DNA from 3 places in the Erwinia sp. TECH1 genome. Region 1 is predicted to be linked to each of the others. Evidence: predicted binding sites of a transcription regulator. Region 1 holds the regulator's gene; each other region holds the start of a gene.
What was found. The regulator CRP, encoded in region 1, controls carbon source genes, mostly activating them, when cyclic AMP is high. The targets are predictions, from matches to a motif close to ATGTGANNNNNNTCACAT.
Positions count from the first base shown of each region.

Region 1 (10,591 bases):
GGCTGCCCGATTGCGTAACGTATCAGCTGACGCAGCACGGCGGACATGTGGGATTCGTGGGGGGAACGCTGCGCAGGCCGCAAATGTGGCTGGAGCAGCGTATACCGCAATGGCTTTCAACCTGGCTGGACAACGATGATTATTCCCTGGAAAGAACTGGACCCGGACACGCTCGCTAACCTGATTGAAGCCTTCGTGCTGCGGGAAGGCACCGACTATGGCGAGCAGGAGCGCTCGCTGGAGCAAAAAGTCAATGACGTTCGTCGTCAGCTGACAAACGGCGAGGCGGTGCTGGTCTGGTCAGAGCTGCACGAGACGGTCAATATCATGCCTAAAGGCCAGATCCGTTAACGCCTCCCGCTGAGGGGGCAAAAGCCTATCGGCGACGCCGTGTTCTTCTTACCGCTTAGCTAGTCGGAAGACGGCGATCTCGTTTCCCTGACAGCTAAACCGCTGTTCGCGCTTGGCTTTATTGCATAACCTCTGCCGCGCGCTCACCCCTGGGCAGAAGATGACAGGCTATAGCAAAACGTGATAACAATGGCGGAATAACGTTCACAGGAAACTCGTTTATGTCCGCCATACATCCAGTGATTGCCGTGACCGGTTCCAGCGGCGCGGGCACCACCACCACCAGCCTGGCCTTCCGCAAAATTTTTCAGCAGCTGAACCTGCACGCGGCGGAAGTGGAAGGCGACAGCTTCCATCGCTATACCCGTCCCGAAATGGATATGGCGATCCGCAAAGCGCGTGATATGGGCCGCCATATCAGCTATTTCGGCCCGGAGGCCAACGATTTTTCGCTGCTGGAGCAAACCTTCGCGGAATATGGCCGCAGCGGCAGCGGCCAGTCCAGAAAATATCTGCACACCTATGACGAAGCGGTGCCCTGGAACCAGGTGCCCGGCACTTTTACGCCGTGGCAGCCGCTGCCGGAACCCACCGACGTGCTGTTTTACGAAGGGCTGCACGGCGGCGTGGTGACGCCGCAGAACAATGTCTCGCAGCATGTCGATCTGCTGGTGGGCGTGGTGCCTATCGTCAACCTGGAGTGGATCCAAAAAATGATCCGCGATACCAGCGAACGCGGTCATTCACGCGAGGCGGTGATGGATTCCGTGGTGCGCTCAATGGACGATTATATTAACTTCATTACGCCACAATTTTCCCGCACCCATATTAACTTTCAGCGTGTCCCTACCGTGGATACGTCCAACCCTTTTGCCGCGCGCGGCATTCCTTCGCTCGACGAGAGCTTCGTGGTTATCCATTTCCAGGCGCTGGAACAGATTGACTTCCCCTATCTGCTGGCGATGCTGCAAGGCTCTTTTATCTCCCATATCAACACGCTGGTGGTGCCGGGCGGCAAAATGGGCCTGGCGATGGAGCTGATTATGGGGCCGCTGGTCAAGCGCCTGATGGAAGGCAAAGCTATCAAGTAACGCCCATCTCATGGCTATGGGTAAGGGTCACGCCCTTACCCAGCATCAGCGCGACCGGGCAATATTTCCCGACCGCAAGGCTGACCGCGCGCGCCAGCGCCTTATCCGTCAGCCCGCTGCCGCTGACAATAAAATGCAGGTTGATGCGGGTAAACAGGCGCGGCGGCTTCTCGCGCCGGGTTGACGTCAGCTTCACCTCGCAGTTGTCTACCGTGAAACGCCCTTTTTGCAGAATGGCAACCACTTCCGCCGCGCTACAGCCGCCTGCCGCCATCAGCAGCATTTCCATCGGGCTGGGCGCTTTATCGCCCGCGTTGCCGTCCATCACGATCTGATGGCCCGATGAGGATCCTCCCAAAAAGGTCAGCCCTTCCACCCATTTGACGCTCGCTTGCATAACAAACTCCTCTAATTCATTTAGTTAAGCCGCGGTCGGCTTAAGGCAACTAAAACAGCAGCGCGGCAGATTTCCCGCTATGCTGAAGCGAGACAACAGAAGACACCCATGCAAAGCTGTGCTACAAACAAGGCTGTATTTCGTCAGTACTCTACAGACCAGACGAAACGGGACGACATAACGAGCCCGGCACTCAACAGAGAGCCGAATAACTTTCCTGCATGGGAAGCGCTTGACTATTTCAACGCCTGTCAGGGAACTCTGCCCCTGTATTTAGGCACGATAACAACAGAGGATAACAGCGAATGGTTCTCGGCAAACCGCAAACAGACCCGACACTTGAATGGTTCCTGTCACATTGCCATATTCATAAGTATCCATCCAAAAGCACGCTGATCCACCAGGGTGAGAAAGCAGAAACCCTTTACTACATCGTCAAAGGCGCGGTAGCGGTGCTCATCAAGGATGAAGAAGGTAAAGAGATGATCCTGTCTTACCTTAACCAGGGCGATTTTATCGGCGAGCTTGGCCTGTTTGAAGAAGGCCAGGAGCGCAGCGCATGGGTGCGGGCAAAAACGGCCTGTGAAGTGGCGGAAATCTCCTATAAGAAGTTTCGCCAGCTGATCCAGGTCAACCCGGATATTCTGATGCGTCTCTCTTCACAGATGGCGCGCCGCCTGCAGGTTACCTCCGAGAAAGTGGGCAATTTAGCTTTCCTCGATGTGACAGGTCGCATCGCGCAAACGCTATTGAATCTGGCCAAACAGCCGGACGCTATGACCCACCCGGATGGGATGCAGATCAAAATTACCCGCCAGGAGATTGGCCAGATCGTCGGCTGCTCGCGCGAAACCGTCGGCCGTATTCTGAAGATGCTGGAAGATCAGAATCTGATCTCCGCACACGGTAAAACCATCGTGGTCTACGGTACACGCTAAACCGCTCTGATTGCATGGCGCAATGCCTTCGTTGCGCCTTTTCAGCGGGTACAAAGCAATGTGGCGCCGACTCATCTACCATCCCGAAGTTAACTACGCCCTGCGGCAGACGCTGGTGCTTTGCCTGCCCGTCGCCGTCGGCTGGCTGCTGGGCAATTTGCAAAACGGCCTGCTGTTCTCGCTGGTGCCGGCCTGCTGCAATATCGCCGGTCTGGATACGCCCCATAAACGCTTCTTTAAACGTCTGCTGATCGGCGGCGGCCTTTTCGCCTTCAGCAGCTTTCTGGTGCAGTATCTTGGCGACTATGCCGTTCCCCTGCCCATTATCCTGTTTTCCATGGCCATGCTGCTGGGCGTGACCGGCGAAATCAGCCCGCTGCATGGCAGACTGCTGCCCGGCGCGCTGATTGCCGGCATCTTTACCCTGAGCCTGGCCGGTCGGATGCCCATCTGGCAGCCGCCGTCGCTTTATATCCTGGGCACGGTCTGGTACGGCCTCTTTAACTGGTTCTGGTTCTGGCTGTGGAAAGAGCAGCCGATGCGGGAAACGCTCAGCCTGCTTTATCGCGAGCTGGCCGGCTACTGCGAGGCCAAATACAGCCTGCTGACGCAGCTTGCCGACCCGGAAAAAACGCTGCCGCCGCTGCTGGCTCGCCAGCAAAAAGCGGTCGACCTTATCAATACCTGCTATCAGCAAATGCACATGCTGGCCGCCAGCAACGATAATCACCATAAGCGGTTGACCCGCGCTTTTCAGGTTGCGCTGGATTTGCAGGAGCATATCGCTGTCAGCCTGCATCAGCCGGAAGAGGTGCAGAAACTGGTGGAGCAGAGCCATGCCGAGGCGGTGATCCGCTGGAACGCGCAGACCATTGCGGCCAGGCTGCGCGAGCTGGCGGACGATATTCTCTATCACCGTCTGCCGACACGTTTCAGCATGGATAAACAGCTGCAGGCGCTGGAAAAAATTGCCCGCCAGCATCCCGCCAACCCGGTCGGCAACTTTTGCGCCTGGCATTTCAGCCGTATCGCCCGCGTGCTGCGTACCCAGCGTCCGCTTTACCAGCGCGATCTGATGGCGGATCGTCAGAAACGACTGCCGCTGCTATCTGCCATCAGAAGCTATCTGTCGCTGAAATCCGCCGCGCTGCGCACCGCCGCCAGGTTTGCGGTTATGCTCGCTTTCGCCAGCACCCTGGCGCTCTCGTTTAATCTGCCCAAGCCTTACTGGCTGCTGATGACGGTGATGTTTGTCAGCCAGAACGGCTACAGCGCGACCAGGGTACGTATTCAGCACCGTGCGCTGGGCACGCTGGGCGGGCTGGTGGTGGCCGCGCTGACGCTACGCTTTCAGGTGCCGGAATCGGCTGTGCTGCTGGTGATGCTGACGCTGACGCTGGCGGGCTATCTGGTGATCCGCAAATATTACGGCCTGGCGACGATCGGCTTTACCGTGACGGCGGTATATTCGCTTCAGCTGCTGTCGCTGAACGGCGCCGACTTTCTGCTGCCGCGCCTGCTGGATACGCTGATGGGCTGCCTGATCGCCTTTGCCGGGATGATCTGGCTGTGGCCGCAGTGGCAAAGCGGCCTGCTGCGGCAGAATGCGCACGACGCGCTGGAAACCTATCAGGAAGCGCTCCAGAAACTGCTGGGGGACGAAGAGAGTCCGCAGAAGCTTGCCTGGCAGCGTATGCGCGTTAACCAGGCGCACAACGCGCTGTTTAACTCGCTGAACCAGGCGATGCAGGAGCCGGGTTTCGACGCCCGCTACCTGGCCGATATGAAGCTTTGGGTTACGCACAGTCAGTTTATCGTTGAGCATATCAACGCCATGACCATTTTAGCGCGTGAACATACCATGCTGACGCCGCAGCTGGCCGAGCGCTATCTACAGGCGTGCGAAATTGCGCTACAGCGCTGCCAGCAGCGGCTGGAGTATGACGGGCCGAGTTCCACAAACAACGTGCTGGAGACGGATACGCCCTTTCAGCAGGGCGCGACCACGGTGATGGAGAGGCACATAAAGCGCATTCTGGAACATCTTGGCGTGATGCACACTATTTCTTCGTTGGCCTGGAGCAGCCGACCTCATCATGGCCGCTGGCTGTCGCGCCATTTACGGAAATCAGCCTGATGATGCTGAGCAGAAGTTTTTCGGCGCGTGTAAGCGGCCTGGTGCAGACGACGCGCCTGTTTAGCCGGAAGCGCGAGGCTTCCGGCCTGACGAGTTAAGCCAGCAGTTTTTTCACGGCGGTGGCGAAGCGGTTCATGCCCTCTTCGATATCGGTCGGTTCAATGACCAGCGACGGCGCAAAACGGATCACGTCCGTCCCGGCATTGAGGATCATTACGCCTTCGGCGGCGGCGGCGTTCAGAATATCGCGCGCTTTACCGGCATGCTGCGGCTTCAGCGCCGCGCCAATCAGCAGGCCTTTGCCGCGAATGTCGCTGAACAGATCCAGCTGCGCGTCCAGCGCTTTCAGCGCGGCGACAAACTGCTCGCGGCGCGCCTCTACACCGTTCAGCACTTCTTGCGTATTGATGATATCCAGCGCCGCTTCCGCTACCGCACAGGCCAGCGGGTTGCCGCCATAGGTGGTGCCGTGCACGCCGGGCGCCATCACCGAGGCGATCTCGTTGGTGGTCAGCATGGCGCTGACCGGAAAGCCGCCGCCCAGCGCTTTGGCGGTGGTCAGAATATCGGGCTGGACGCCGTAGTGTTCATACGCAAACAGCTTGCCGCTGCGGCCCATGCCGCTCTGTACCTCATCCAGCACCAGCAGCGCCTGATGCTGGTCGCACAGCTCGCGCAGCCCCTGCATAAACGCCTGAGTAGCCGGCATCACGCCGCCTTCGCCCTGGATAGGTTCCACCACGATGGCGCAGGTATGGTCGTCGATAACCGCTTTTACCGCGTTAAGATCGTTAAACGGCACGTGGACGATGTCCGCTGGTTTAGGGCCAAAGCCGTCGGAATATTTCGGCTGGCCGCCGACGGAAACGGTAAACAGCGTGCGGCCGTGGAAGGCGTTATGAAACGCGATAATTTTGCTTTTAAAAGGCGAATGGCGTTTAGTCGCGTAATAACGAGCCAGCTTAAAGGCCGCCTCGTTGGCTTCCGCGCCGGAGTTAGCGAAGAACACGCGTTCGGCGAAGGTGGCGGCAATCAGCTTGCTGGCCAGGCGCAGCGCGGGTTCGTTGGTGAAGACGTTGCTGGTGTGCCACAGGGTTTCACCCTGCGTTTTCAGCGCTTCCACCAGCGCCGGATGACAGTGGCCCAGCGCGGTAACGGCGATACCGCCGGAAAAGTCGACGTACTCTTTACCCTGCTGATCCCAGACGCGGCTGCCTTTTCCCTTAACCGGCACAAACTGCGCTGGTGCATAAACAGGCAAAATCACTTCATCAAACGTCGAGCGCGTTACCGATAATTTATCCGCTGCCATTGCCAACCTCATCTTTTTACGTTACAGAGCCACTGAAATTATAATCACAAAATATGCATAAAAAATCACTTTAAGGCAACCAAATTTATTGCCTGAGGAAATTCTTCAGCAGCTGATGCCCCTGCTCGCTGAGGATACTTTCCGGATGAAACTGCACGCCTTCCAGCGGCAAATCACGATGCCGCACGCCCATGATCTCGTCCTTCTCGCCGTCGCGCAGCGACCATGCCGTCACCTCAAAATCGGCGGGGAGCGAGGCAGCCTCGACGATTAGCGAATGATAGCGCGTTACCCGTAGCGGATGATTCAGGCCGTTAAAAACGCCGCTGTTATTATGCTCAATCAGCGAGGTTTTACCGTGCATTACCTCACGCGCCCGCACAATACGCGCGCCAAAAGCCTGTGCTATCGCCTGATGCCCCAGACAAACGCCAAGCACCGGGATTTTTCCGGCGAAGGCCCGGATAGCCTCCAGCGAGATGCCCGCCTCGTTGGGCGTGCACGGCCCCGGCGAAATCACCAGATGTTCAGGCTTTAGCTCGCTTATTTGCGCCAGCGTCAGCTCGTCGTTACGTCTGACGTGAACATCTGCGCCTGCTTCACAAAAATATTGATAAAGGTTCCAGGTAAAAGAGTCATAGTTATCGATCAGCAGCAGCATACAAGCTCCGGGAAAAAAGAAACGCCGCTATTCTACGCGTTTTCGTCCCGCTCGCTGATGACTTTGCCGAAAGCGGCTTCCAGCAGCGATAAGTCGCCCGCCAGGCTTGCCTTAACGGCCGCCTGCCAGCTTTCGCTGTCGATCAGGCTCCATTGAATGTCGCAACCGACATGGATAATCAGCTGTTCGAAAAAAAGCCGCTGGGCGCGTCCGTTGCCGCGCAGAAAAGGATGCAGCACGGTCAGCTCGCAGTAGTACCAGGCGAGCCTTTCCGCCATGCGATCCAGCGGCAGATCGGCCAGACCGTTCTCTTCTTCCAGCGCCTGCATCAGCGCGTTGCCTTCTTTCTCGATGTATTCAAAGTGGCAGCAGGGCGTGTCGCCGATGGCGATATCGACTTCGCGCAGCTCGCCCGCCTCCTCCAGCACATCCTGAAAAAGCGCGCGGTGCATGGCGCGCAGATGAGGCAGACCCGGATTGCGCGTGCCCAGTTCGGGCAGGGAACCCGTTAATAAAAAGCTCGCCAGGAAGTTGGTCGGCAGACGCTGCTGCCAGAGCGTATTTTTTTGCTTGTCGGTGAGCTTTCTGGACATGAGTTCTCCTTGAAGGGGTAATTGCTGCTAAAAGCTTAGCTGATTATCAGCAGCAATCCCCCGACCGGAGCGTTAAGGCAGGATTTTTGCGGAAAGGATCACGACAGGTTTAACCGGCACGTTCTGGTATGGCCCCATATTCTGGGTCGGCACCTGAGCGATTTTATCCACCACTTCCTGGCCTTTCACCACTTTGCCAAAGACGGCATAGCCAAAGTCACGCTGGCCGTGATCCAGGAAAGCGTTGTCCGCTACATTGAGAAAGAACTGGCTGGTAGCGCTGTCTTTATCGGCGGTGCGGGCCATGGAGATGGTGCCGCGCTTGTTCAGCAGGCCGTTATCCGCTTCGTTTTTAATCGGCGCGGCGCCAGGTTTCTGCTGCATATCGGCGGTAAAGCCGCCGCCCTGCACCATAAAGCCCGGGATCACGCGATGGAAAACGGTGTTGTTGTAGAAGCCATTGTTGACGTAATCAACAAAGTTCTTCGTGGAAATCGGGGCCTTTTGATTATTGAGTTCCAGCTCAATATTGCCAGCAGAGGTGGTCAGCAGCACGTGCGTATCTCCTTTTGCCGCCAGGGCAGAAGCAGAGAGCGTAGATAACGCAAACACGGTGGCGACCGCTGTCAAAGTACGTTTTAACATAAAAGATTCCTTACTTAAGGGCTACAGGCCGAAAGCTGATTGTAAAGAGGCGCTTATCCCTGCGCCAGCGTTTTACCTATTTTTACGCGTGCCGGGCCGACGCAAACGCTTTCGCCAGGCAAAAAACGGTGATATTCATCACGAATATCCTGAAATCGCTGGGGAAACTTGCATTATTTATTTAAGCAGATCACGAATCCAGCTAAACTGCCCGCGCTTAGCGTGAGCGTCCAGCCTCACAATTCTTGACTCCACGGGCCACAACTATGACTAATCGCGATCGAATCGGGCTTACCTGGATCAGCTTTTTCTCCTATGCGCTAACCGGCGCGGTAGTAATCGTCACCGGTATGGTATTGGAGAATATTGCTGACTATTTTCATCTGCCAGTTGCGCAGATGAGCAACACCTTCACCTTCCTGAACGCCGGCATTTTAGTCGCCGTGTTTCTTAACGCCTGGCTGATGGAAATCATTCCTCTGCGCCGACAGCTGATTTTCGGCTTCGTGCTGATGGTGCTCGCCATACTGGGGCTAATGACCAGCCACTCGCTGAGCGTCTTCTCGCTCTGTATGTTCGTGCTGGGCGTGGTCAGCGGCATCACCATGTCGATTGGTACTTTCCTCATCACCCATCTGTACGAAGGCCGTCAGCGCGGTTCGCGCCTGCTGTTTACCGACTCCTTCTTCAGCATGGCGGGCACTATTTTTCCCATTATCGCCGCCGCGCTGCTGGCGCGTTCGCTGCCGTGGTACTGGGTTTATGTCTGTATCGGCGTGATCTACCTGGCTATTTTTGTGCTGGCGCTCTGCTTTGAGTTTCCCGTGTTGGGCAAAAAAGCCGCCGTTCAGAACGTGGAAAAAGAGAAATGGGGCATCGGCGTGCTGTTCCTGTCTGTCGCCGCGCTCTGCTACATCCTCGGCCAGCTTGGCTTTATCGGCTGGGTGCCGCTGTACGCCACAAAAACCATGGGCATGGATCTGACCCAGGCTGGCGCGCTGGTCGGCAACTTCTGGACCGCCTATATGATCGGCATGTGGGCGTTCAGCGCCATTCTGCGCTTCTTCGATCCGCAGCGCATCGTCACCGTACTGGCGCTGCTGGCGACGGCGCTGATGTACTGGTTTATCAGCAGCAGCGACGCCAGTATGCTGAAGTGGATCATGATGAGCCTGGGCTTCTTCTCCAGCGCCATCTACACCACCATCATTACGCTGGGATCGCTCCAGACTAAAGTCTCTTCGCCAAAGCTGGTGAACTTTATTCTGACCTGCGGCACCGTTGGCACCATGCTGACTTTCGTGGTCACCGGCCCGATTGTGGATAAGCACGGCGCTCACGCGGCGCTCTCTACCGCTAACATGCTGTACGCGGTGGTGTTCGTGATGTGCCTGCTGCTGGGCTTCGTCAGCAAACACAAGCTGCACGGGCATATGTCCTCGCACTAACGGGAAAGGCCGGGAAACCGGCCTTTTTTATTAGCGCCGAAAATCCACTTTTTCGCTCTTCGCTAAATAAATTGTGCTCGCCGCAGGCTGCGTTTGTGCAATCACCCTTCCCTGACGGATCGAATAACGCGTCGGCACCTGACGCCGCAGCGCATCAAAACCGTTCTCCGCAGGCAGGATAATCAGGTTGGCGCTGTTGCCGCTCTGAATGCCGTAATCCTGCAGCTGTAGGGTTCTGGCGCTGTTATGCGTAATCAGCTTAATGCCTTCATCCAGCTGGCCATACCCCATCAGCTGACAAACATGCATCCCCATATGCAGCACCTGAAGCATATTGGCGGTGCCGAGCGGATACCAGGGATCGAAAACGTCATCGTGGCCAAAGCAGACGTTGATCTCCGCCTCCAGCATCTCTTTTACCCGCGTTACGCCGCGCCGTTTGGGATAGCTGTCGAAGCGTCCCTGAAGATGGATATTCACCAGCGGATTGGCGACAAAATTAATGCCGGAAAGCTTCAGCAGCCGAAACAGACGCGAGGTATAAGCGCCGTTATAAGAGTGCATCGCCGTGGTATGGCTGGCGGTGACGCGGGCGCCCATTTTCTCGCGCAGCGCCAGCGCGGCGACGGTTTCCACAAAGCGCGACTGTTCGTCGTCGATTTCGTCGCAGTGCACGTCAATCATGCGCTGATACTTCTGCGCCAGCGCGAAAGTTTTATGCAGCGACTCCACGCCATACTCGCGGGTAAATTCAAAATGCGGGATAGCGCCAACCACGTCCGCGCCCAGCCGCAGCGCCTCTTCCAGCAGGGCTTCGCCATCGGGGTACGAGAGAATGCCCTCCTGCGGAAACGCGACGATCTGGATATCGACCCAGGGTGCCATCTCGCTTTTCACTTCCAGCATGGCCCGCAGCGCGGTAAGCGAGGGATCGGACACGTCTACGTGCGTGCGCACATGCTGGATACCGTTGGCGATCTGCCATTTCAGCGTCTGCCGCGCGCGGGTTTTGACATCT
Region 1 is NZ_JBSRZK010000001.1:4,365,394-4,375,984, forward strand. It holds gene ACVWZ0_RS20570 (hydrolase) at 1-179, shown strand, start outside; gene ACVWZ0_RS20575 (YheU family protein) at 136-351, shown strand; gene ACVWZ0_RS20580 (phosphoribulokinase) at 573-1,442, shown strand; gene ACVWZ0_RS20585 (OsmC family protein) at 1,435-1,839, opposite strand; gene crp (cAMP-activated global transcriptional regulator CRP) at 2,145-2,777, shown strand; gene ACVWZ0_RS20595 (YccS/YhfK family putative transporter) at 2,836-4,914, shown strand; gene argD (bifunctional acetylornithine/succinyldiaminopimelate transaminase) at 5,009-6,226, opposite strand; gene ACVWZ0_RS20605 (aminodeoxychorismate synthase component II) at 6,312-6,887, opposite strand; gene ACVWZ0_RS20610 (putative adenosine monophosphate-protein transferase Fic) at 6,920-7,480, opposite strand; gene ppiA (peptidylprolyl isomerase A) at 7,553-8,125, opposite strand; gene tsgA (MFS transporter TsgA) at 8,392-9,573, shown strand; gene ACVWZ0_RS20625 (cytosine deaminase) at 9,604-10,591, opposite strand, start outside.

Region 2 (10,591 bases), 720 kb from region 1:
ATCCTCAAACATAATATAGGGATAGCCGGACTCGAACTGGATTTCCGCCAGCGTCTGGAAGAACTCGCGTGGATTAATAAAGGTGCGGCGGATACGCTCGTCGGCCAGCATCTCCTCATATTTCTCGCTGATGCTGATATCGGCAAAGGGCAGGCCGTAAATACGCTCGACGTCGTAAGGCGAAAAGAGCGCCATCGGCTGATTGGCCTTCGCCAGCTGGAAGGTCACGTCCGGTATCACCACGCCCAGCGACAGCGTTTTGATACGGATTTTCTCGTCGGCATTTTCCCGTTTGGTATCCAGAAAGCGCAGGATATCGGGATGATGCGCGTGCAAATATACCGCGCCCGCGCCCTGACGCGCGCCCAGCTGATTGGCGTAGGAGAAAGCATCCTCCAGCATCTTCATCACCGGGATCACGCCGGAAGACTGGTTTTCAATACGCTTGATCGGTGCACCGGCCTCGCGCAGGTTAGAAAGCAGAAACGCCACGCCGCCGCCGCGTTTGGACAGCTGGAGCGCGGAGTTCACCGAACGGCCGATCGACTCCATATTGTCTTCAATACGCAGCAGAAAACAGGAAACCAGCTCGCCGCGCTGCTGCTTGCCGCAGTTCAGAAATGTTGGCGTGGCAGGCTGAAAACGGCCGGACAGCATCTCTTCCACCAGCGCCGTCGCCAGCGCCTGGTCACCTTTGGCCAGCGTCAGCGCCACCATGCAGACGCGCTCGGTAAAGCCTTCAAGATAGCGTTTGCCGTCGAAGGTTTTCAGCGTATAGCTGGTGTAAAACTTCCACGCGCCAAGGAAAGTCTGGAAGCGGAAGCGATGCTGGTAAGCCTGCTCAAACAGCGCATTGATAAAATCAAAAGAATAAGCGTTCAGCACCTCGGCTTCGTAATAGCCTTCCGCCACCAGGTATTGTAAGCGCTCACTAACAGAGTTGAACGTTACCGTATTTGGCAGCACGTGCTGTAAGAAATAGCGGCGCGTCGCCTCACGATCTTTCTCAAACTGAATATGGCCGTCTGCATCGTAAAGGTTGAGCATTGCGTTCAGGGAATGGTAGTCGGCCGTGGCTGGCGCTATGGGTGTGCTTTCTGTTGTTGCCAAAATTGGGTTACTCCCCTGGATACGTTGGCGATGTCTTCTTCAGTGCCCAGCAGCTCGAAACGGTAGAGGCACGGGACGCGGCATTTCTGCGCAATAATGCTGCCCGCCAGGCAGTAAGCTTCGCCAAAATTGCGGTTGCCGGCGGCGATTACGCCGCGAATGCCCTGGCGGTTATCGACATCGTTAAGAAACTGAATGACCTGCTTCGGCACGGCACCTTTGGCGGTGCCGCCGCCGTAGCTGGGCACCACCAGGATATAGGGCTCAGCCACGCGCAGCGGCTGGCCGCCGATCGGGATACGGCGACAGGGCAGGCCGGTACGCAGCACAAAGCGGTGCGTGTTTTCCGACTGGCTGGAAAAATAGACCAGCATGGCGTCAGCCCTGCGCGACGGCACGGCCCAGCGCGGCGATCTTATCGGGGCGGAAGCCGCTCCAGTGTTCGCCTTCCGCCATCACCACGGGAACCTGGCGATAGCCCAACGCTTTCAGCGTCTCCAGCTCGGTGGGATCCCGATCGAGGTTGATCAGCTGATACGCAATGCCCTGCTTATCCATCGCGCTTTTCGTCGCGCCGCACTGGACACAGTTATCTTTAGTGTAAATAATAATGCGCATGATTCGTATTTCCCTTTGTAGGCGGATTTCCGGCACGGATAAGGCTGACAGACTGCTGAACAAGCTTCCGGGCAGAAACGCCGCATAACCATATATTGTGTGTTGGTTGCTGTATTAAATACTAGATGTGGTGTTTATCGATTGCAACCTTATAGCTTGTGCGCTTATCAGCACTAAGCGGGGCAAAGCCTTGCCGCACCTGGATTTAGCGCGACAAAAAAATTTCAGGCTTTTTGCATGGCAGAACTGAAAGGGGATTCGGCAAACGGCGTGGCTAAAAAACAAGCGGTACGGCGCAATAAATTCATGACGAAGGCCGGATGCTGATGGCCAGCAGAGGCGGGGCGAGAAATATCCAGTAAGAGGTTATTGGGAAGGCTGTCATAAAACAGCAGGTATTGGATATAGCTGCTAAAGCAGGGCGGTAAACCACATAAACAAGATGTCGTGTAACTGTGGCAGCAGAACTTGCCGGCCGCAGCCACTTCTGCACTCTTATCCGGCAGAATTCGCCGTCCCGCAGAAATAACAATCCCCGCATAAGCGGGGACTGATCAGAGCATACAGGCGTAAAATTAATCGCGGGAAGTGCTGGTCGCAATCAGCGCGCCAAGGAAAACGCCGATCGCCGCGCCGATGCCGACGCCGTGCCACGGGTTATCCCGCACAAAGGTATCCACATGCTCGCCTGCGTCTTTAGCGACCTGAGACACGCGGTTGCCGCCGCCGTTAAGCTTAGCGCGGGTTTCTTTCAGCAGCGCCTGCGCTTTGCTGCGCGCATCGTCAACTTCTTCTTTCGATTTGCTGCCGTAGGATTTCAGCAGGCCATCAAGGGTATCAGCCAGCAGAGTGACGTCCTGGTTGATATCAATATCTTCGTTCTTTGTCGTCCGGTTAAACATTTAGCGCTCTCCTGGAAATGATACGGACTATTTACTATAGACTATCAGAGAGATATTTCGTGCGTCGGGCTGCCGCGCACCCTGTTTCTGGACAATTCCGAAAGCCCTGCGCCCTGGCGCTAAGGTAAGGTGACGGAGTTGGCAAGTATTAGAGGATTAAGCATGTATCTACGCCCTGATGAGGTCGCTCGCGTACTGGAAAAAGCGGGATTTGAAATGGACGCGGTCACCGCAAAAGCTTACGGCTATCGCCGAGGCGACAGCTATGTGTACGTAAATCGCGAAGCGCGTCTGGGACGCACCGCGCTGGTTATCCATCCCACGCTGAAGGAAAAAAGCCACAGCTTTGCGGAACCCGCGAACGAAATCAAAACCTGTGAGCACTACGTGCAGTTTCCCATGTACCTGGTCGGCGACAGCCGGGATCACTACGGTATTCCGCACGGCTTCAGCTCGCGCGCCGCGCTGGAACGCTATCTCGAATCCGTATTCGACTGATCGCCTGACGGGCTGAAAGCGCTGCTTTACGTTTCCTGACGTTGCATTACCGGCACAGACCAGGTATAACACCTGGCCTATGTAGAAGTTTAGACGTCTATACGGATAACAGGATGCAGCAGACTCAGCAGGACAATACGCAACAATTTAAACGCAGCATGAAGGCGCGCCATCTGGTAATGCTTTCGCTTGGCGGCGTGATCGGCACCGGCCTGTTTTTTAATACCGGCTATATTATTTCCACTACCGGTGCGGCGGGTACGCTGCTGGCCTATCTGATTGGCGCGCTGGTGGTCTATCTGGTGATGCTCAGCCTGGGCGAGCTTTCCGTCGCGATGCCCGAAACCGGCGCGTTTCACGTTTATGCCGCGCGCTACCTCAGCCCGGCGACCGGCTATACCGTGGCGTGGCTTTACTGGCTGACCTGGACCGTGGCGCTGGGATCGAGCCTGACGGCCGCCGGTTTCTGTATGCAGTACTGGTTCCCCCAGTCGCCGGTCTGGCTCTGGTGCCTGCTGTTCTGCGCGCTTATCTTCCTGCTTAACGTTATCTCTTCCCGCTTCTTCGCCGAAGGGGAGTTCTGGTTTTCGCTGATCAAGGTCATCACCATTCTGGCATTTATCGTGCTCGGCGCAGGCGCGATGTTCGGCTTTATTCCGTTAAAAGACGGCAGCAGCGCGCCGTTCTTCCACAACCTGACCGCGCACGGCTGGCTGCCGCACGGCGTGCTGCCAATTTTGATGACGATGGTGGCGGTAAACTTCGCGTTCTCCGGGACCGAGTTGATTGGCATTGCCGCTGGCGAGACGGAAAATCCGCACAAGGTGCTGCCGCTGGCGATACGCACCACGGTAGCGCGACTGATTATTTTCTTTATCGGCACCGTGCTGATCCTGGCCGCGCTGATCCCGATGGATCAGGCCGGCATTGTGAAAAGCCCGTTTGTGCTGGTGTTTGAGAAAATTGGTATCCCTTACGCGGCCGATATCTTTAACTTCGTTATCCTGACCGCGATTCTGTCAGCCGCTAATTCCGGCCTGTACGCCTCTGGCCGGATGCTCTGGTCGCTCTCCAATCAGAACACGCTGCCGCGCTGCTTTGCCCGCCTGACCCGTCGCGGCATTCCGCTGACCGCGATTTCCGTCAGTATGCTGGGCGGCCTGCTGGCGCTGTTCTCCAGCGTAATCGCGCCGGATACGGTGTTCGTCGCGCTTTCCGCTATCTCTGGCTTTGCCGTGGTGGCCGTGTGGCTGAGCATCTGCGCCGCGCACTTTTTCTTCCGCCGGGCGCATCTGCGCGCGGGTAAACCGCTTGCCGAACTGAAATATCGCGCGCCGTGGTATCCGCTAACGCCGATTTTAGGTTTTGTGCTCTGCCTGCTGGCCTGCGTCGGGCTGGCTTTCGATCCCGAGCAGCGCATCGCGCTCTACTGCGGGCTGCCTTTTATCGCCGTCTGTTACGGCGCTTACTACCTTACTCAGCTGCTGCAAAAACGCGAGCAGGCAAAGGAGACTCCACATGTTGTCGATTGATGCCGTAAAACAGCAGGTAGCCGCCGGACTGGTGCTTGATGGCGCGATGGCTACCGAGCTGGAAGCGCGCGGCTGCGACCTGAGCGACGCGCTCTGGTCTGCGAAAGTGCTGATTGAAAATCCTGAACTGATTTATCAGGTGCATTACGACTACTTTAAAGCGGGCGCGCAGGTGGCGATCACCGCCAGCTATCAGGCGACGCCGCAGGGTTTTGCGCAGCGCGGGCTGGATGAAACGGCTGCGCTGGCGCTGATTGCCCGAAGCGTGGCGCTGGCCGTGAAGGCCCGCGAGGACTATCTGGCCGCCGCGCCGCAGGCCGGGCCGCTGCTGGTTGCCGGCTCCGTAGGGCCTTACGGCGCGTTTCTGGCCGACGGTTCCGAGTATCGCGGCGACTATGCGCTGCCGCAGGCGGAGATGATGGCTTTCCACCGGCCGCGCGTGCGGGCGCTGGTGGCGGCGGGGGCGGATATTCTGGCCTGCGAAACGCTGCCTTCCTTCGCGGAGATCAAGGCGCTGATCGCGCTACTGGCAGAGTTTCCCGCCACGCCGGCCTGGTTTTCATTTACGCTGCGCGACAGCGAACATCTCAGCGACGGCACGCCGTTAGCTGAAGTCATCGCCTTTTTGGATGCGCAGCCGCAGGCGGTGGCGCTGGGGATCAACTGTATCGCGCTGGATAAGGTCACGGCCGCGCTGAAAGTTTTCTCCGCGCTGAGCGCGAAGCCGCTGGTGGTCTATCCCAATTCCGGCGAGCAGTACGATGCCGTTAGTAAAAGCTGGCACAGCGACGCCTCGACCTGCACGCTGGCGGATAACCTTGCCGAATGGCAGGCCGCCGGCGCCAGGCTGATTGGCGGCTGCTGCCGCACCACGCCCGCCGATATTAAAGCTATCGCCCAACGCTGCCGATAATACCTTCAGAGCTTTGCACCATAACGCCCGCAGCCGCCGGGCGTTATTCGCTGCGCCCAACTATTCTCACTATTTAACCTGGCAGGAAAGCTTATGAAACGTATTTTACCGGTGCTGTTTGCAGCGTGGCTGCTTGGCGGATGCGCCACTATCGTGGGCGACAAAACCCAGGATGTGAGCATTCAGAGCTGGCCACAAGGGGCAAAATTTGTGGTGCAGGATGAAACCGGCCGGGCGGTGGCGGAAGGCTACACGCCAAAGACCGTGACGCTGGCAAAATCGGACGGCAGCTACTTCGGCAAAAAGAAATTTCTGCTGATGCTGGAGCAGCCGGGCTTCGTGCCGCAAACCATTCCGCTAAACGAGAAGGCCAACCTCTGGTATCTGCTGGGTAATATCCCGCTTGGCGGCTTCCCCGGCTGGCTGCTGGTCGATCCATTTAACGGCGGCATGTACCACATCGAAGAACCGCCAGCCCGGATCATTATGAATCCTGTCGGTGCGCGCGGCTGACGGAAAACGTGGTGGCCCGCGCTGCTGGCGGGCCGGATAGCCGGAGCTACTGCGCGGTGGGCTTAACCATCGTATGCGGCGGGCGGTGCTTAGCCAGATACTGATGCTGGAAGATGCACATGCGGATGGTATTGCGGTACTCGCCGTTGATAAAAAACTCGTGGATCAGCTCGCCTTCAATTTCAAATCCCAGCTTGGTGTAGATATGGATAGCCTTTTTATTCTCTTTATCGACGATTAAATAAAGCTTGTAGAGATTGAGAACGGAGAAACCGTACTCCATGGCCAGCAGCGCGGCCTTGCTGGCAAGACCTTTGCCCTGATGGCCGGGCGCGATAATAATCTGAAACTCCGCGCGACGGTGAATATGGTTGATTTCGACCAGCTCCACCAGGCCCACTTTATCTTCCGCATACTCCACCACGAAACGCCGTTCGCTCTGATCGTGAATGTGCTTGTCATAGAGATCGGACAGCTCGACAAACGCCTCATAAGGTTCTTCAAACCAGTAGCGCATCACGCTGGCGTTGTTATCCAGCTGGTGGACAAAATGCAGATCTTCGCGTTCCAGCGGACGTAATTTTACCGATTGCTCGGCCGATAAAGCAGGCATACATCATCCTTTGTTACTGAGGCACCAGGGCAAGCAGTATAGGGCGTGCAGCGGGCGGGAAAAAGCGGGAAAACAGCACCGCCAGCGCGCAAAGGGCTGGCGGTTGAGGAAGCGTTGCGGATCAGAAGTTGTAGCCAGCCACCAGATAGTAGCCCCAGCCGGTGGATTTCACTTCAAAATTACCCGTGCCGAAGTTCAGCTCCTGGCCATCTGCCCACTGGCCGCCGTTGTGGAAGTAACGCGCCACCACAGAGTAGTGCCAGTGATCGTAAACCAGCGACAGCACGTGGCTGGAAGCGATGGAGTTGCTGGTGCGTGAAGCATCGCTCTTGTCGCGCAGATCGGAACCCCAGTCAAAGTTGGTAAAGCCGATATAGCTCAGGTTACCGCCCCACAGCGAAGTCAGCGGCACAAAGTATTTCACCTTAAAGCGATAGCCGTCCCAGCTGTTTTCGTTAGCGGCACCGTAGTTCTCCCACTGGTATTTAGCGTACACGTTCAGCGACAGGTTGACCGGCGTGTGGGTATCGATATCGGTGCCCAGGCCCATGTACCAGGTGTTCTGACGGTTGTCGCTGTTACGGCCCATATCGTAGATATAGTTGTTGGCGAAATACCACTCTTTCACCGGCCCGATGCTCAGATCGGTATTGGTCAGTTTGTCGATGGAGAAGCGCGGTTCGATCTCCATAAACATCGGCGAGCCGTGGTCGAAAATGCCGTTGGCGTTGGAGTTACCGGCACCGAAGAAGTTGGTCAGATCCAGGTAGCCGTAAAAATCAAACCAGTCTTTTTTGGCGAAGGCTTCATATTCCAGATAAACGTCGTTGTTAAACTGCGGCCCGAACCGGGTGTGATAGCTGCCTACCACGTTAACGCTCTGGTGCCACCAGTCGGAAACGTACTGCGGCTGCTCGGGGGCAGCAAAAGAAGCGGTGCTGTATGAAAGCGCCATCACTGCGCCAGCCATCAGAGATTTATATTTCATTATATTACCACATGCTTATCGACCATTTTCTGCAGCCCGCGCGATGGTCTTATCTGTCGTTATCCGGAACGGAACAGGAAGGCGGTTTCAGTGCCGAAAGCGCCCGTATAAATGCCGGAAAAGTGTGCCGTCATCCGCGCTTAAGGAAATAGATATCGCTCACAGTTGTCAAACTCTGTTTCATTTCACTTTAATTAAAGTGTGATGTAGATCACGCAAAGGACGGAACTTAAGCGGGCTGTTGCTTGTCTGCGCCGAAAAAGCCTGTTTGTCGCCAGGTAAACGTTTGCCTGTTGAAGTAAGGGGGAATGCTGAGAAAAAGAAAGCGGTGCGGGGTAAATGTTATGAGGTTTTGTTATAAGATAATCTTATATAAAGGGCAGGTTTTTGCGCATTTTTTAGCCATGTAAAGAGAGCGAAGTTGCCAGGCGGCAGGTAACGGCCGCCCCTGTTTCACGCCATCCTGGCTGGCAGTACGGCGGCGGATAATTACCGCCGCTTTGGTTTGGCAGTCCGGCAGCGGCAGATAATTACCGCCGCTTTGGCCTTTCAATCCAACAGCAGCAGATGATTGCTACTACTGTGGCCTTTTACTCCAGCGGGGCAGATAGCTGCTGGAGCCTTTCACTCCAGCAGGGGCAGAACAGCCTCCAGCCGCCCGGCATCCTCACGATCAATTGACGCCAGCGGCTGCGGCAGATTAACCGCTTCCGTCAGGCCCAGCCTGGCGGCCAGCGCGGCGACAACCCGCAAACTGCCATATTTTGCAAACAGCGCCCAGAGCGGGGCCAGCCGATCGGAAAGGTTTTGCGCCTCCAGCTGCTGACCCGCGGCGCTCAGCCGGATAATCCGCTGGCAAACCTGCGGAAACAGGCCGCCCAGCACGGAAAACCACAGCTCGCCGCCCGCATTCAGGCCTCGCGCGGCCAGCGCGTCGCCGCTGACGCCAATGGCTATTTTGTCCGGCAATAGCTGGCGCAGACGGTCTATCCGCGCTTTTGCCTGGGCGGCATCGTCCGGCACGCCGGGAATTTTAATAGCGGCGAGCCTGGAAAGCCCGGCGAGTCGACCATATAGCTCATCGCTGAAGGTAAATTGCGTGGTGCCGGGATTGTCATACAGGCACAGCGGCACGGAAATAGCGTCGTTAACGCTTTGATACAGCTGAAACACCTCTTCTACCCGCAGCTTCTGGTAGGAAACTGGTGCCAGCAGCAGCGCTTTGGCACCGGCCTGCTGCGCGTCTTCGGCCAGTTCCAGCACCTGACGCGTCCGCAGCGCGCCAATGCCCACCATCACCGGCACCTTTCCCGCTTCCTCGACGGCCAGCGAAACCACACGCTTTCTCTCCTCACGCGTCAGATAAGCGTAGTTGCCCGTCGAACCCAACACGCCAAGCGACGTCACTCCGGCTGCCGCCAGTCGCTGGATCAAACCGCGAAAAGCGCGCTCATCAATTTCTGTTTCATTCATTGGCGTTAAAGGGAACGCGCTGAGACCGGTAAACATAGAGGTTTCCTTAATAGCGTGACGGATAAACACGCAGCGTAGCACCAGAAGGATTTCGGTATAAGAGGGCAAACCGCAACGGGCATTTCCCGCGGGTTCCGCCAGCTCGAAAGCAACATTTTTCCGCCGTTTAGCGCGCCCTTAATGTTGCCTTAATATTCCTGCGGGAAACTCTTCTCACCAACCTGAGGAGAACACTATGAAACAGCCGCACAGCCGTCCGCTAAGTGAATATACCGCCGTGATTTTCAGCGGCCTTGTGATCCTGGCTTTTCTGCGGGTTTGGTTCGCCGCCTGAGCTGCCGTCAGGAAAATTTTACCGAGGCGCGACAACCGCCGGTTTGCGGCCGATTTTCGAGGAAAAACTGCGCCTTATGCAGCTGGGCAATGCGGCTGACGATGCTCAGGCCCAGCCCGATGCCGCCGTAACGGCTGTCCATCCGTACAAAAGCGCGGCTCAGCTCGCCGCTTTTGCTTTCGTCAATGCCCGGCCCGCAATCCTCCACCGCCAGCACCGCGCCGGAAACGTTTTCAATGCGAACGGTCACGACGGTGCCTTTTGGGCTGTAGCGATGGGCATTCTCAAGCAGGTTCCTCAGCAGGACGCTCAGCAGCGTGGCGTCGCCGCGCACCGTGACATCCTGCGTTGCCGCCACTTCCAGCGTTTGTCCACGCTGTTGCAGCATCGCCTGCATTTCCAGGCTCATCGGCGCGATCACATCCCGCATCAGCGAAACCTGCTGATAGTTGCCGGCGGTAAAGGATTGCCCGACGCGCGCCAGTTGGAGCAGCTGAGAGACGCTGTTGGTCATCTGATCCAGACGCTCGAGCAAAGGGCGCACGTTAACGGCGTGCTTTTTCTCTATCAGCTCCAGATGCAGCCGTAGTCCGGCCAGCGGCGTGCGCAGCTCGTGGGCGACATCGGCGGTAAACAGGCGTTCGCGCTCCAGACTGGTGGTCAGACGCGTAATCAGCTGATTAACAGCCTGGGTAACGGCATCCACTTCCCGCACCGAACGGGCACAGCTGATGGGATCGAGATCGTCCTCGCTGCGGTTTTCCAGCTGCTTTTGCAGTTCAGACAGCGGCCGCGTGATCCATTTCACCACCTGGAAACAGAGCAGCAGGGCGAGCGTAATCATAATCAGGCTCGGCACGGCCAGGCTGGCGACGGCCTCATGGATCTCTTTTTCCACGTGCTTGTGCTGGTCATGATTATGCAGCGCCGCGTCCACCAGCAGCTGGATCTGCTCTTTGCTTTCGTGCCACAGCCACGCCACGCTAATCACCTGGCAGAACAGCAAAATCAGGCCAACCGCCATCAGCAGGCGAAAGCGCATTGTGTTGCCTTGACGTTGAAAGAAAAATTTACTCATCCGTATCGGCCTTGATCAG
Region 2 is NZ_JBSRZK010000001.1:3,645,643-3,656,233, reverse strand. It holds gene nrdE (class 1b ribonucleoside-diphosphate reductase subunit alpha) at 1-1,110, opposite strand, end outside; gene nrdI (class Ib ribonucleoside-diphosphate reductase assembly flavoprotein NrdI) at 1,083-1,484, opposite strand; gene nrdH (glutaredoxin-like protein NrdH) at 1,489-1,728, opposite strand; gene ACVWZ0_RS17170 (hypothetical protein) at 1,953-2,213, opposite strand; gene ACVWZ0_RS17165 (DUF883 family protein) at 2,304-2,630, opposite strand; gene ACVWZ0_RS17160 (DUF2002 family protein) at 2,793-3,128, shown strand; gene mmuP (S-methylmethionine permease) at 3,242-4,660, shown strand; gene mmuM (homocysteine S-methyltransferase) at 4,647-5,573, shown strand; gene ACVWZ0_RS17145 (hypothetical protein) at 5,667-6,086, shown strand; gene speG (spermidine N1-acetyltransferase) at 6,133-6,699, opposite strand; gene ACVWZ0_RS17135 (nucleoside-specific channel-forming protein Tsx) at 6,821-7,687, opposite strand; gene ACVWZ0_RS17130 (dihydrodipicolinate synthase family protein) at 8,312-9,196, opposite strand; gene pmrB (two-component system sensor histidine kinase PmrB) at 9,502-10,572, opposite strand; gene pmrA (two-component system response regulator PmrA) at 10,565-10,591, opposite strand, start outside.
Region 2: a site for CRP is predicted at 7,887-7,904, ahead of ACVWZ0_RS17135 (nucleoside-specific channel-forming protein Tsx). Genes of this name have one in related genera too.

Region 3 (10,591 bases), 740 kb from region 1:
CTGGCGGGCTGCACTCAGCAAGACGTCTGGCTATAATGCGCTCATTATTGCTTAACGCGCGCGACCGGTCAGACGCAACACCAGACCAATAAAAAGTAGCGCAATGCCCGAGACATAAATCGGGAACCAGCGCGCCCACCAGTTAGTAGAGAACAGCAGCGCGCTGTTGACATGACTGACGGCATAGCTGCTGTAGAGGTTCACGGCCAAAGCTATTGCAAAGCTAACAAGGCCGATAAAAACCAGTAGATTCGAGACCTTATGCATTGTGTTTCTCCTGTTCAGGGCCGGATATAAATTGTCGCCGGAAATCACTATTTCGGTATAAATTTCATTGATGTAATTATTTTCTGCGCCTGTATCCAACTGCTCTCCGGTGAGGAAAGTGCTTCCCGGAAAATTCTCCAGTCGACTATTCGCACCAGCAGAAGCAGCAGGGCAAGACAGTGTGCATTGCCCGCTGGCCAGGCCGATTTTATCTCTAGCGGCGAATGGTGTTCACCTTCGGATGAAGAATGGCGAAGAATTTCCGCCTAATTAATCATTTAAGTCACTGATAATAAATCACAAAAATTAAAAAGTGAACAGGGTGAATACTTTTCCCTTATATTTTTTATTACAATCTTCAAAAAATTAGTTTAACAATTACTCTTTCAGACTAAGACATCACGTCACTAACTTTGATAGCTTTAACCTGCTATAGCGAAAGACAACCCGTGTAATGGTCTATGCCTGGATACTAACTATCGACCGGTTGAAAAACCGTAGACGAAACGGCATTGATATACCACTCAAAGTTGAATTCAAAAAAACCATTTAAAAACATAAAGAGCAGAAGATCCAAAATAAAGAGCACAAGAACCAAAAAATTATAAAATTGCCAAATGGCGCTTTGATAAATCAGACCTTAGCGGTGCATCCTCAGCACAAGAGCTGTAAAAGATTACAGGCAGTAATAATTGAAGATTTACATCACTGCCAGTCACCGCGTATTATCCCCTGTGAACACTACACCGGACAATGACACAAGGAATGTATCATGATGGCGGCTCTACAGTTTCCCTGTACTATAATTCAAAACTCAAAACCGGATGGATGACTATGGCGCTGAGGATATGCGCTGTGGCGATCTGACTGAAGCACAACTGAAATCCCATTACCGGCTGGACTATATCTCTGACCGTGTTGATCCTTACATGCTGACCCGGCGTTCCTCAATGGATCGGCCTCAATCCATGTTCTGTTGCAATCGGCGCGGAGCCGGAGAGAAAATTAGCCGGCGGCAGTGCGCCATGATGCTGTTTGATGAGTTCCGCTCGTTATCCCGTAATTTTTCCATTTATGGGCCGTACAGCCACCTGATCGAAAAGATGATCATCCATATGCAAAACGGTAACGGTACGCCTTTCCATGATATGTCACTGGACACGGCTTTAAAGGAGCATATTCTTAACGACAGAACAAAAAATAGTACGTACTTATTATTGCAAGAAGCCTTAAGCATAAATATTAATTGGGAAAATAAACGTTACCCACGAGAAGGATCAGGCAAACTGAGGGATGCCGTACTTAGCGGAAAGCTTCCTAAATTCGACAGATTCCAGGATAATTATAATGGTATGGGCATCACTGTTCACGATACCTGGGCAACATGTATTACGATAAAGTCATTAAAAATTGATAATGACTGTTACCGGGCAGTGGTGCATTATCAGATCCAGGATCACTTTGGTCTGGACAGCGATGATATTCTGCAAACAAGATTCAACCAGTTTCATTTCTTCCGTATCTGGTTCGTGCTGCAGCGATACAGTCAGTTTGGTTTCAAACCATACATAACCGATATCGGAGTAACTGTAGAGATTACAGGTGAACGCAATGAAATCAAAAAATAAAAAATTGCTTTGTGCATCATTACTGGTTGGCTGTACTCTGCTGGGTTACTTATTTTGGTTGTCATTACGTCCCGTGGAGATCATAGCCATTCACCAAAGGCATAACTATAGCGATATCCTGGTAAATAATTTTCCATTAACTGAACGAGGGAAAATTAATTGGTGGCTGACAAACAAGAAAAATATAAAGGATATTTACAACACCCCCAAACCTGCCCAGGATGGTTTTTTTACCGTCATTTTTTGGGATTTTGGTGATGAATATAAAGAAACTGATGGTTATGACAGACTCTGCTTTGATGATATGAAAGCAGTAAAAAACTGCATTGATAAAAACTCGCTAATGATGGTGGTATATAGTAAAAATACAGGCTTGTATTTTCGAATGGATAGCGGAAAATATTACGTAAAGGAAAATGGTGAGATAGATAAAAGAAAATACGAATAAATTCAGTCACCTGCCGTTAAGGCAGCAATAAAATTTCCGTTCTTTCTAAATTGCACTTGCCATGCGGGATAGCAAAAGACCAAAGGGCTATTTCGACGGAAAGAAAAGCGGCAACACCTGGCTACCTGCTGCATCTGTGATACTACATCCTGGTCTGCCCAGATATATAGCGGCCTGTTTAACAGATATCGGGCCTTTTGCAGCACGGGCAGGAATTTACGCTTTACCCGCTCTTATCCAGGCCAGCGTACGTGGTTAACGCTTTTCTGTAAAATTACGGTGGTGATTGCACGGCATTTACATCACTGCCAGTCACCGCGTATTATCCTCTGTTAACTCTACACCGGACAATGACACAAGGAATGTATCATGATGGCGGCTCTACAGTTTCCCTGTACTATATTCAAAACTCAAAATAGGATGGATGACTATAGCGCTGAGGATATGCGCTGTGGCGATCTGACTGAAGCACAACTGAAATCCCATTACCGGCTGGACTATATCTCTGACCGTATTGATCCTTACATGCTGACCCGGCGTTCCTCAATGGATCGGCCTCAATCCATGTTCTGTTGCAATCGGCGCGGAGCCGGAGAGAAAATTAGTCGGCAGCAGTGCGCCATGATGCTGTTTGATGAGTTCCGCTCGTTATCCCGTAATTTTTCCATTTATGGGCCGTACAGCCACCTGATCGAAAAGATGATTACCCATATGCAAAACGGCAACGGTACGCCTTTCCATGATATGTCACTGGACACAGCTTTAAAGGAGCATATTCTTAATGACAAATCAAAAAATAGCACTCGCCTAAGACTGCATGAAGTTATTAAAAAAAATATTGATTGGCATAAAAAACATTACCCAGCAAAAGAAAAGGATAAATTAAAAGAAATAATCCTCGGCGGGAAACTCCCTAAATTTGACCGTTTCCAGGATGATTTTAATGGCATGGGTATCACTGTTCATGATACTTGGGCAACGCGTATCACCATAAAATAACTGCATATTTATAACGATCACTTTCGCGTAGTGGTGCATTACAAAGTTCAGGATCACTTTGGCCTCGACAGTGACGATATACTGAAGAAAAAATTCAGCCAGTTCCATTTTTTCCGTATCTGGTTCGTGCTCCAGCGATACAATCAGTTTGGCTTCAAGCCCTTTATGACCAACATGGAAGCCATCATAGAAATTAAGGGAGCTCACAAATGAGAGTGAAAAATAGGAAAACTATAGCTTCGCTCTTTCTGGCTGGCTTGGTGCTGCTTGTCTACTGGTTTTGGTTGTCTCTGCGTCCAGTAGAGATTGTCGCTATTCATCACAGAAGTAGTGGTTTCAGTGATGTGCTGGTCACTAGTTTTCCACCGACTGATAAAGGGAAAATTAAATGGTGGTTAAAAAACCAGAATATGTTAAAAGATAAATATGCCATTCCAAAACCTGATTCAAATGGCTATTTTTATGTCACCTTCTGGTTGTTTGGGAAAGGGTATAAGGAAGAAGTAAAATATGACAGACTCTGTTTTAATGATATAAAAACAAAAATAAACTGCATCGAAAAGGACGCTATCTTTTCTGTAGATAAAAGTATAAATATGGGTTTAATGTTCACTGTGTATGATGGCGATAATTATCGCTTAGACCTTAATGGCGACATTATAAAAGTTACATCTGATTAGGTCTGCCTCTCTCGCGTAGAGGCAGCAATAAAATCATCCGCCCTGCCCGGCTTGCACCAGCAAAGCGGAAGTAGCAAATACTCAGGAGTCTATCCAGACGGAGAAAAGCGGCAATGCCTTGCCGCCGCCTCACTGATATTGCGCCTTTCACGACATGAATGCCCTGCTTTGATATGCGCCGGGTATGATTGCATTCTCTACCATGACGACAGCCTTGAGTGACCTGTTAAATCCAGCGACAGTAAAATCCGGCGGTTTCGCTCATTCGCCCCGCCATTAAAAAGCGCGCGAAAAGGGCTTTGTGCTTATCCATCAGCCAGCTTCGCTAAGGCCCGAATTACACAGGCCTGCTTTCAGCAGCGCGTTCTGGCAGGATCCACTCGCCGGTTACCTACTCCAGCTGGCTGGCAATCAGGCGCAGCTGTTCGGCAAGCTGCTTTAAATTTTGCTGCTTTTGATCGGCCGCACCGGTAGAGCTGCGCACCACCAGCTTCGCCGGCAGGATTGATGACGAGCGTTGCCGATCGAGATCGCTGGCCAACAGAATACGCGCTACCGCTTCTTTTCCCTGTAGGTCAAGATCCAACGAAACCGTGGTCAGAGCCGGATGGAAAAACGCGCTTTCATAAGTGTCATCGTAGCCAATAACGGAAATCTGTCCGGGTACCGCCACGCCGCGCTGATGAAGCGCGCTTAACACGCCGAGCGCCATCTGATCGTTGCCTACCAGCAGCGCGCTGAAGTCAGGCGCTTCACGCAGCAGCTGCAGGATGCCGTTATAGCCGCTCTGCGCGTCCCAGTTACCGTGGCGGATGCTGACCGGCTCCAGGCCATAGCTGGCCAGCGTCTCCAGCCAGCTTTTCAGACGCAGCCTGGCGGAAACCGACTGTTCAGGCCCGGCCAGCAACGCAAAATCACGGTGCCCCTGCTCATAAAGATATTTGACGCTGGCGCGGGTGCCGTCCGCCGGGTTAAACGAAACGTTAAACACCGACGTGTAGGGATCGACATCCAGAAACAGGCACAGGATATCTTCGTTCTCCAGCACGATCCGCTCGGCATCTTCGCTCTCCAGCGGCACGTTGATAATGACCTTATCCACCCGCTGCGACTTCAGCTCATTGATACAATCCTGCAAACTTTGATTGACGTTCTCATCAATCATGGCGATCAGCACCTGATAGTCAGCGGCATTGGCGTAGCGTTTTACCGCCGCGGCCACCTGTGAAGGCGCGTGCAGCGCCAGCGAGGTGGTCACCAGTCCCAGCGTCGTGCTTTGCTTACCGACCAGCTGCTGCGCCAGTCTGTTAGGCACGTAGCGCAGAGTTTCAATGGCGGCCTCCACCTTGCGCCGCGTTGCTTCCGAGACGTTTGCCGACTTATTCAAAACCCGCGAAACCGTCTGATACGACACGCCAGCATGGCGGGCAACGTCCTCTAAGGTGGCATTTTTTGATTTCATAACTCGCATCCCTGTTAACCAGTGGCGGAATAGTATCATAACGTAACTTCAGGTCAGGTTACCGTTATCACACTGCAATAAAACAACAAAAAAGTTATACCTTCACATACAGGATTAAGTGATCTGTTTCACCAATCGTTACAAAATGCGCCCTTTTATTTGCAGTATGTCACATATTATTGCGATTTGAATTGTCACCCTCTGGGGGAAAGGCGTTTACTGCCGCCGTATGTGAACGTATTACAATTAAACTGAGGGTAACATGAATACAAGGCTTCGCACTGCTGCTGTGGCGCTCGCTGCAGTCCTGACCTCCCCTACACTTTATGCGGCGATCGACAACATTGATTTCCATGGCTACCTGCGCGGTGGCGTAGGCGTGTCTCAGGATGGCGGCATGGAAGAGTGGCAGAAAAACAAGATTGGCCGTCTGGGCAACGAAGCGGATACCTATGGCGAGGTTGAGCTGGGCAGCGAAGTCTATAAACAGGATGACGTCAGCTTCTACGTCGACACCATGGTCAGCATGTTTTCCGACGGCTCCAACGACAACGAAACCACTTTCGGCGACGATGCGCAGTTTGGCCTGCGTCAGCTTAATCTGCAGATCAAGGGGCTGATGCCTGGCGACAAAAATGCGGTGATCTGGGGCGGTAAACGCTATTACCAGCGCCACGATTTACATATCATCGATACCAAATACTGGAATATTTCCGGTTCCGGCGCCGGTATTGAAAACTATACGCTCGGCCCCGGCGCCATCTCCTTCGCCTGGATCCGTGGCGATGCCAATGACGTGGACTACCGCGTGGATGACGACAACGACGTAAATATTAACTACCTCGATCTTCGTTATGCCGGCTGGAAACCCTGGAGCGGCGCGTGGACCGAGTTTGGTATTGATTACGCCATTCCTAACACCACCAAAAAACAGGAAGAGTATGGCGGCCTGTACGACGCTGAAAACGGCGTGATGGTAACAGGCGAAATCAGTCAGGATCTCTGGGGCGGCTATCAGAAACTGGTGCTGCAATATGCGGATAAAGGGCTGGCGCAAAACATGATCTCCCAGGGCGGCGGCTGGTATGACATGTGGAACGACACCAGCAATGCCAAAGGCTACCGCGTGATCAACACCGGCCTGCTGCCGATCACCGATAAGTTTTCGCTGAATCAGGTCTTCACCTGGGGATCGGCCGATGACGTTACCGCCCTGACCAATAAAAGTACGCTGCTGTCGCTGGTGGGCCGTGGTCAGTACCAGTTTACGCAGTATGTGCGCGGCATCGGTGAAGTGGGCAGTTTCTGGCAGAAAGATGAGAATAAAGTCGGTGGCGACTACAAACAGGCCGGACAGAAATACACCCTGGCTTTAGCGCTGGCCGCCGGTTCGGAGTTTATGTCGCGCCCTGAACTGCGCGTGTTTGCCTCTTACCTGAATGACTCTGAAAACGGCCACAGCTTCCAGGACAACACCAGTAACGATACCTGGAACTTCGGCGTGCAGGTCGAAGCCTGGTGGTAAACGCGCACTATCCTCATTGTCATTATTATTAGCCTCTTATACAGAGGCTTATTTTGGATAACCGTCGCCGGTTATCCTTTTTTTTTATCCCGGCTGAAAGAAGCGCGCCTCCAGCAGCTGACGCAGACGATCGGACTGCGTACCGAAAATCGCATGAACTTCATGCCCAAGAATAACCACGCCAATCGCTCCCGCCTCCTGCAACCCCGCAGAATCTACCACCGCCAGTGATTTCACCGTTACGCGTAGCCGCGTTAAACAGGCGTCTACCTGCCGGATATTGTCGCGCCCGCCAAAGCAGTTCATCAGCCGATCCAGCAAAGCGCTGTCGGCCGGGGCGGCCTCAGTCGGCAATGCCTGTCGACTGAAGTAGTGTTTAAACGATTTCAGACTCACCATGCTGCTCTCCTTCAGAGAAAAAAAAGGCGGGCTGCTGCCCGCCGTCTTACTGACAACGCTTACCGCTCCATCAAGCCAGCGGCGCGCACAAAACGCGGCAGCCCCACGGCACCAGCGTCAGCGGCCCGGCCAGCGGCGTGCCGTCAATTAAATCCTCAAGCCCCGCCGGTAGCTGTAGATGATGCGTTTGGCCGCTAAAATTCTGCAGAAAGATAAAGGCACGTTCGCCATCGGTGCGCCGCTGGGCCGTGACGCCTGGCGGCAGATCGATCGCCAGCGCGCGCGGCAGCGCCAGCTGTTTAATCAGCGCGCCGTAGAAGTCACGATGGAACGCCAGATCGTTACGCGATGCGATATACCAGGCTTTGCCCTGGCCAACGCGGTTAACGGTGACAGCAGGCGTACCGGCGTAGAAGTCGCTCTCATAGCTGGCCAGCGCCGTAGCGCCTTCCAGATGGATATGCTCGCAAAGCTCGCGTGCCTGATAAGGCCCGCTCAGGCCAAGCTCGTTGCCGCGCACGCCGCGCACGCCGTTGAACTCTTCATCCGTCAGGCTATCGATCTCTTCCGCCCAGATACCCAGCAGCGGCCGCAGCGGGCCTGGAAATCCGCCGGGATAGCAGAGATCGCTTTCATTGACGATGCCGCTCCAGTAGCTGGCAACAAAGTGGCCGCCCTGCTCCAGATGCTGCTGCACACGCCCGGCAAAGCCGTCGCGCACCATATAGAGCATGGGCGCTATCACCAGCGCATAGCCGCTGAAATCGCTGTCGCCGTTAATCACATCCACCGCCACGCCCTGCTCCCAGAACGCGCGATAGTGTTCGTTGACGGTGCGCTCATAATGCAGGCCCAGATTGCGCGGCCCCTGGGCATTGTCCATTGCCCAACGGCTTTCCCAGTCAAAGACGATCGCCACTTTGGCTTCAGTCCGGCTGCCGACTACCGGCGTCATCGCCGCCAGCATCCGGCCCAGCTCGCTGACTTCACGCCCGGTGCGGGTATCGAGATGGCCGACGTGGTCGATCACTGCGCCATGGAATTTTTCAACCGAACCGCGGCTTTTGCGCCACTGAAAGTACTGCACCGAGTCCGCGCCATGCGCCACCGCCTGGAGCGAGGAAAGGATATGCATACCCGGCTTTTTAAGCTTGCTGGTTGGCTGCCAGTTGGTGGCGCTCGGCGTCGACTCCATCAGCACAAAGGGTTTGCCCTGCTTCAGGGTACGCATCAGGTCGTGATACATCGCGGTATAGCAGGCGAGCGCGGTTTCATCCTTGTCGTTGTGCCACATGGGATAGCTGTCCCATGAGATGAAATCAAGCGCCTGCGCCAGCTTCCAGTAGTCGTAATCGTAAAAGTACTCCATAAAGTTGGTGGTTGCGGGCAGCGCCGGGTTCGCCGCCTTCAGCGGTTTGATCTCTTCACGACAGAAGTCGGTGACCTGATCGGTCATAAACCGCCGCCAGTCGAGGTTCAGGCCATGGATCGAGACTTCGCCCTGCGGAGCCGGCGAGACAACCTGCGACCAGTCGCTGTAGGTGTGGCTCCAGAAATCGCTCCACCAGGCGTGATTAAGATTTTCCAGCGTTTCGTAACGGTGCTGCAGCCAGCCGCGAAAAGCTTCCTGGCAGCGATCGCAATGGCATTCGCCGCCGTACTCATTGGAAATGTGCCAGCCTATCACCGCCGGATGGTGCGCATAACGCGCGGCCAGCTGTTCATTCATCGCCCGCACTTTCTGGCGGTAAACCGGCGAGGTCATACAGTGATTATGTCGGCCGCCATGCAGCGCGGGCACGCGATCGCGTCCAACACGCAGCACCTGCGGGTATTTCTGCGACATCCAGGCCGGACGCGCGCCGCTGGGCGTGGCGAGGAACACCGAAATGCCCTGCTGGTGCAGCTTGTCCAGCACGTTGTCCAGCCAGGCGAAATCGTAGCGTCCCTCCTCCGGCTCCAGCTTCGCCCAGCTGAAAATGCCGACGGACATCACGTTACAGCGTGCCTGCTTCATCATCGCTACATCATCATCAATGATACCCGGCTGGTGAGCCCACTGTTCCGGGTTGTAGTCAGCGCCGTGCAGCAGCGCGTTGACCCTGGCGCTGAGCGGGGGAAATTTATTCATACCTGTTCCTTTGAGGTGTCAGAAATATCAGCGATAGCGCCAATGGATTAATGAAAAACCTGTAGCGAAGGCAGCGCCTTGCCGTGACAGTCAAACAACGCCTGATTTTCGCGGGCGTTACCCTGTTTCCACTCGTCGTGGATATACTTCATCCCGGCTGGCGTCGCCCAGGTATTGCCCGGCGCCGGGATCCAGGCCGGCTCCCAGTACACCACGCCTTTGCCGCGATGGTTCGGCACCGCCAGCACCGCTTTGATTAGATCGTGCAGCCAGGCCGCCTGACCGGCCACCGTGCCGGGATAGCCGCCCGCCTGTTCCTCTTTAGCCTGGAAGCTGTTTTCGGCGCTATCGCAGTTTTCCAGCGTGTAGCCATAGGCGGCCTCCACCACCATTACGTCTTTGTTATAGCGCTGGCTGATGTCGTCCATATTGGCTTTCAGCGCGCTAATCGGGCCGTTCCAGTAGGTGTACATCGACAGGCCGATAATATCGAACGGCACCTGGCGCTTGACGATTTCATCAAACCACCAGCGGAACATATCGTTTTTGGTGCCTTCGGCCAGATGCAGCATGATCTTCACCTGCTGCGGATCGCTGAGGTTTTCGCGCAGGCCACTGATGCCCGCTTTCAGCAGGGCCGCCAGCCGATCGAACTCGCCGCCGTTCTGCCCCCAGCTTTTGCCCTCTGGCCAGAGCATGCCGCCGTTCAGCTCGTTGCCGATCTGCACGATATCCGGCATTACGCCTTCCGCCTTAAAGCGGGCGATGGCGTCGCGCGTATAGTCATGCACCGCAGTTTCCAGCTGCGGGAACGGCAACGACTGCCAGGCTTTAGGCTTGAACTGCTTGCCGGGATCGGTCCAGAAGTCGCTGTAATGGATGTCGAGCAGCAGCTTCAGGCCCGCGGCTTTTACGCGTTTTGCCAGCGCCAATGTGGTCGGCAGATCGTTACCGCCGCCGCCGTAGGTATGGCCGCTGCCGTCGCGGGGATCGACCCACAGCCGTAGACGAACGGTATTGATGCCGTTGGCTTTCAGGATGGCGATGGCATC
Region 3 is NZ_JBSRZK010000001.1:3,621,456-3,632,046, forward strand. It holds gene ACVWZ0_RS17015 (hypothetical protein) at 52-267, opposite strand; gene ACVWZ0_RS17020 (YPO3983 family protein) at 1,092-1,895, shown strand; gene ACVWZ0_RS17025 (DUF943 family protein) at 1,879-2,343, shown strand; partial or broken gene ACVWZ0_RS17030 (YPO3983 family protein) at 2,716-3,568, shown strand; gene ACVWZ0_RS17035 (DUF943 family protein) at 3,552-4,022, shown strand; gene ACVWZ0_RS17040 (LacI family DNA-binding transcriptional regulator) at 4,414-5,484, opposite strand; gene ACVWZ0_RS17045 (maltoporin) at 5,747-7,009, shown strand; gene ACVWZ0_RS17050 (glucose PTS transporter subunit EIIB) at 7,094-7,408, opposite strand; gene ACVWZ0_RS17055 (beta-galactosidase) at 7,479-9,539, opposite strand; gene ACVWZ0_RS17060 (glycoside hydrolase family 53 protein) at 9,587-10,591, opposite strand, start outside.
Region 3: a site for CRP is predicted at 5,642-5,659, ahead of ACVWZ0_RS17045 (maltoporin). Genes of this name have one in related genera too.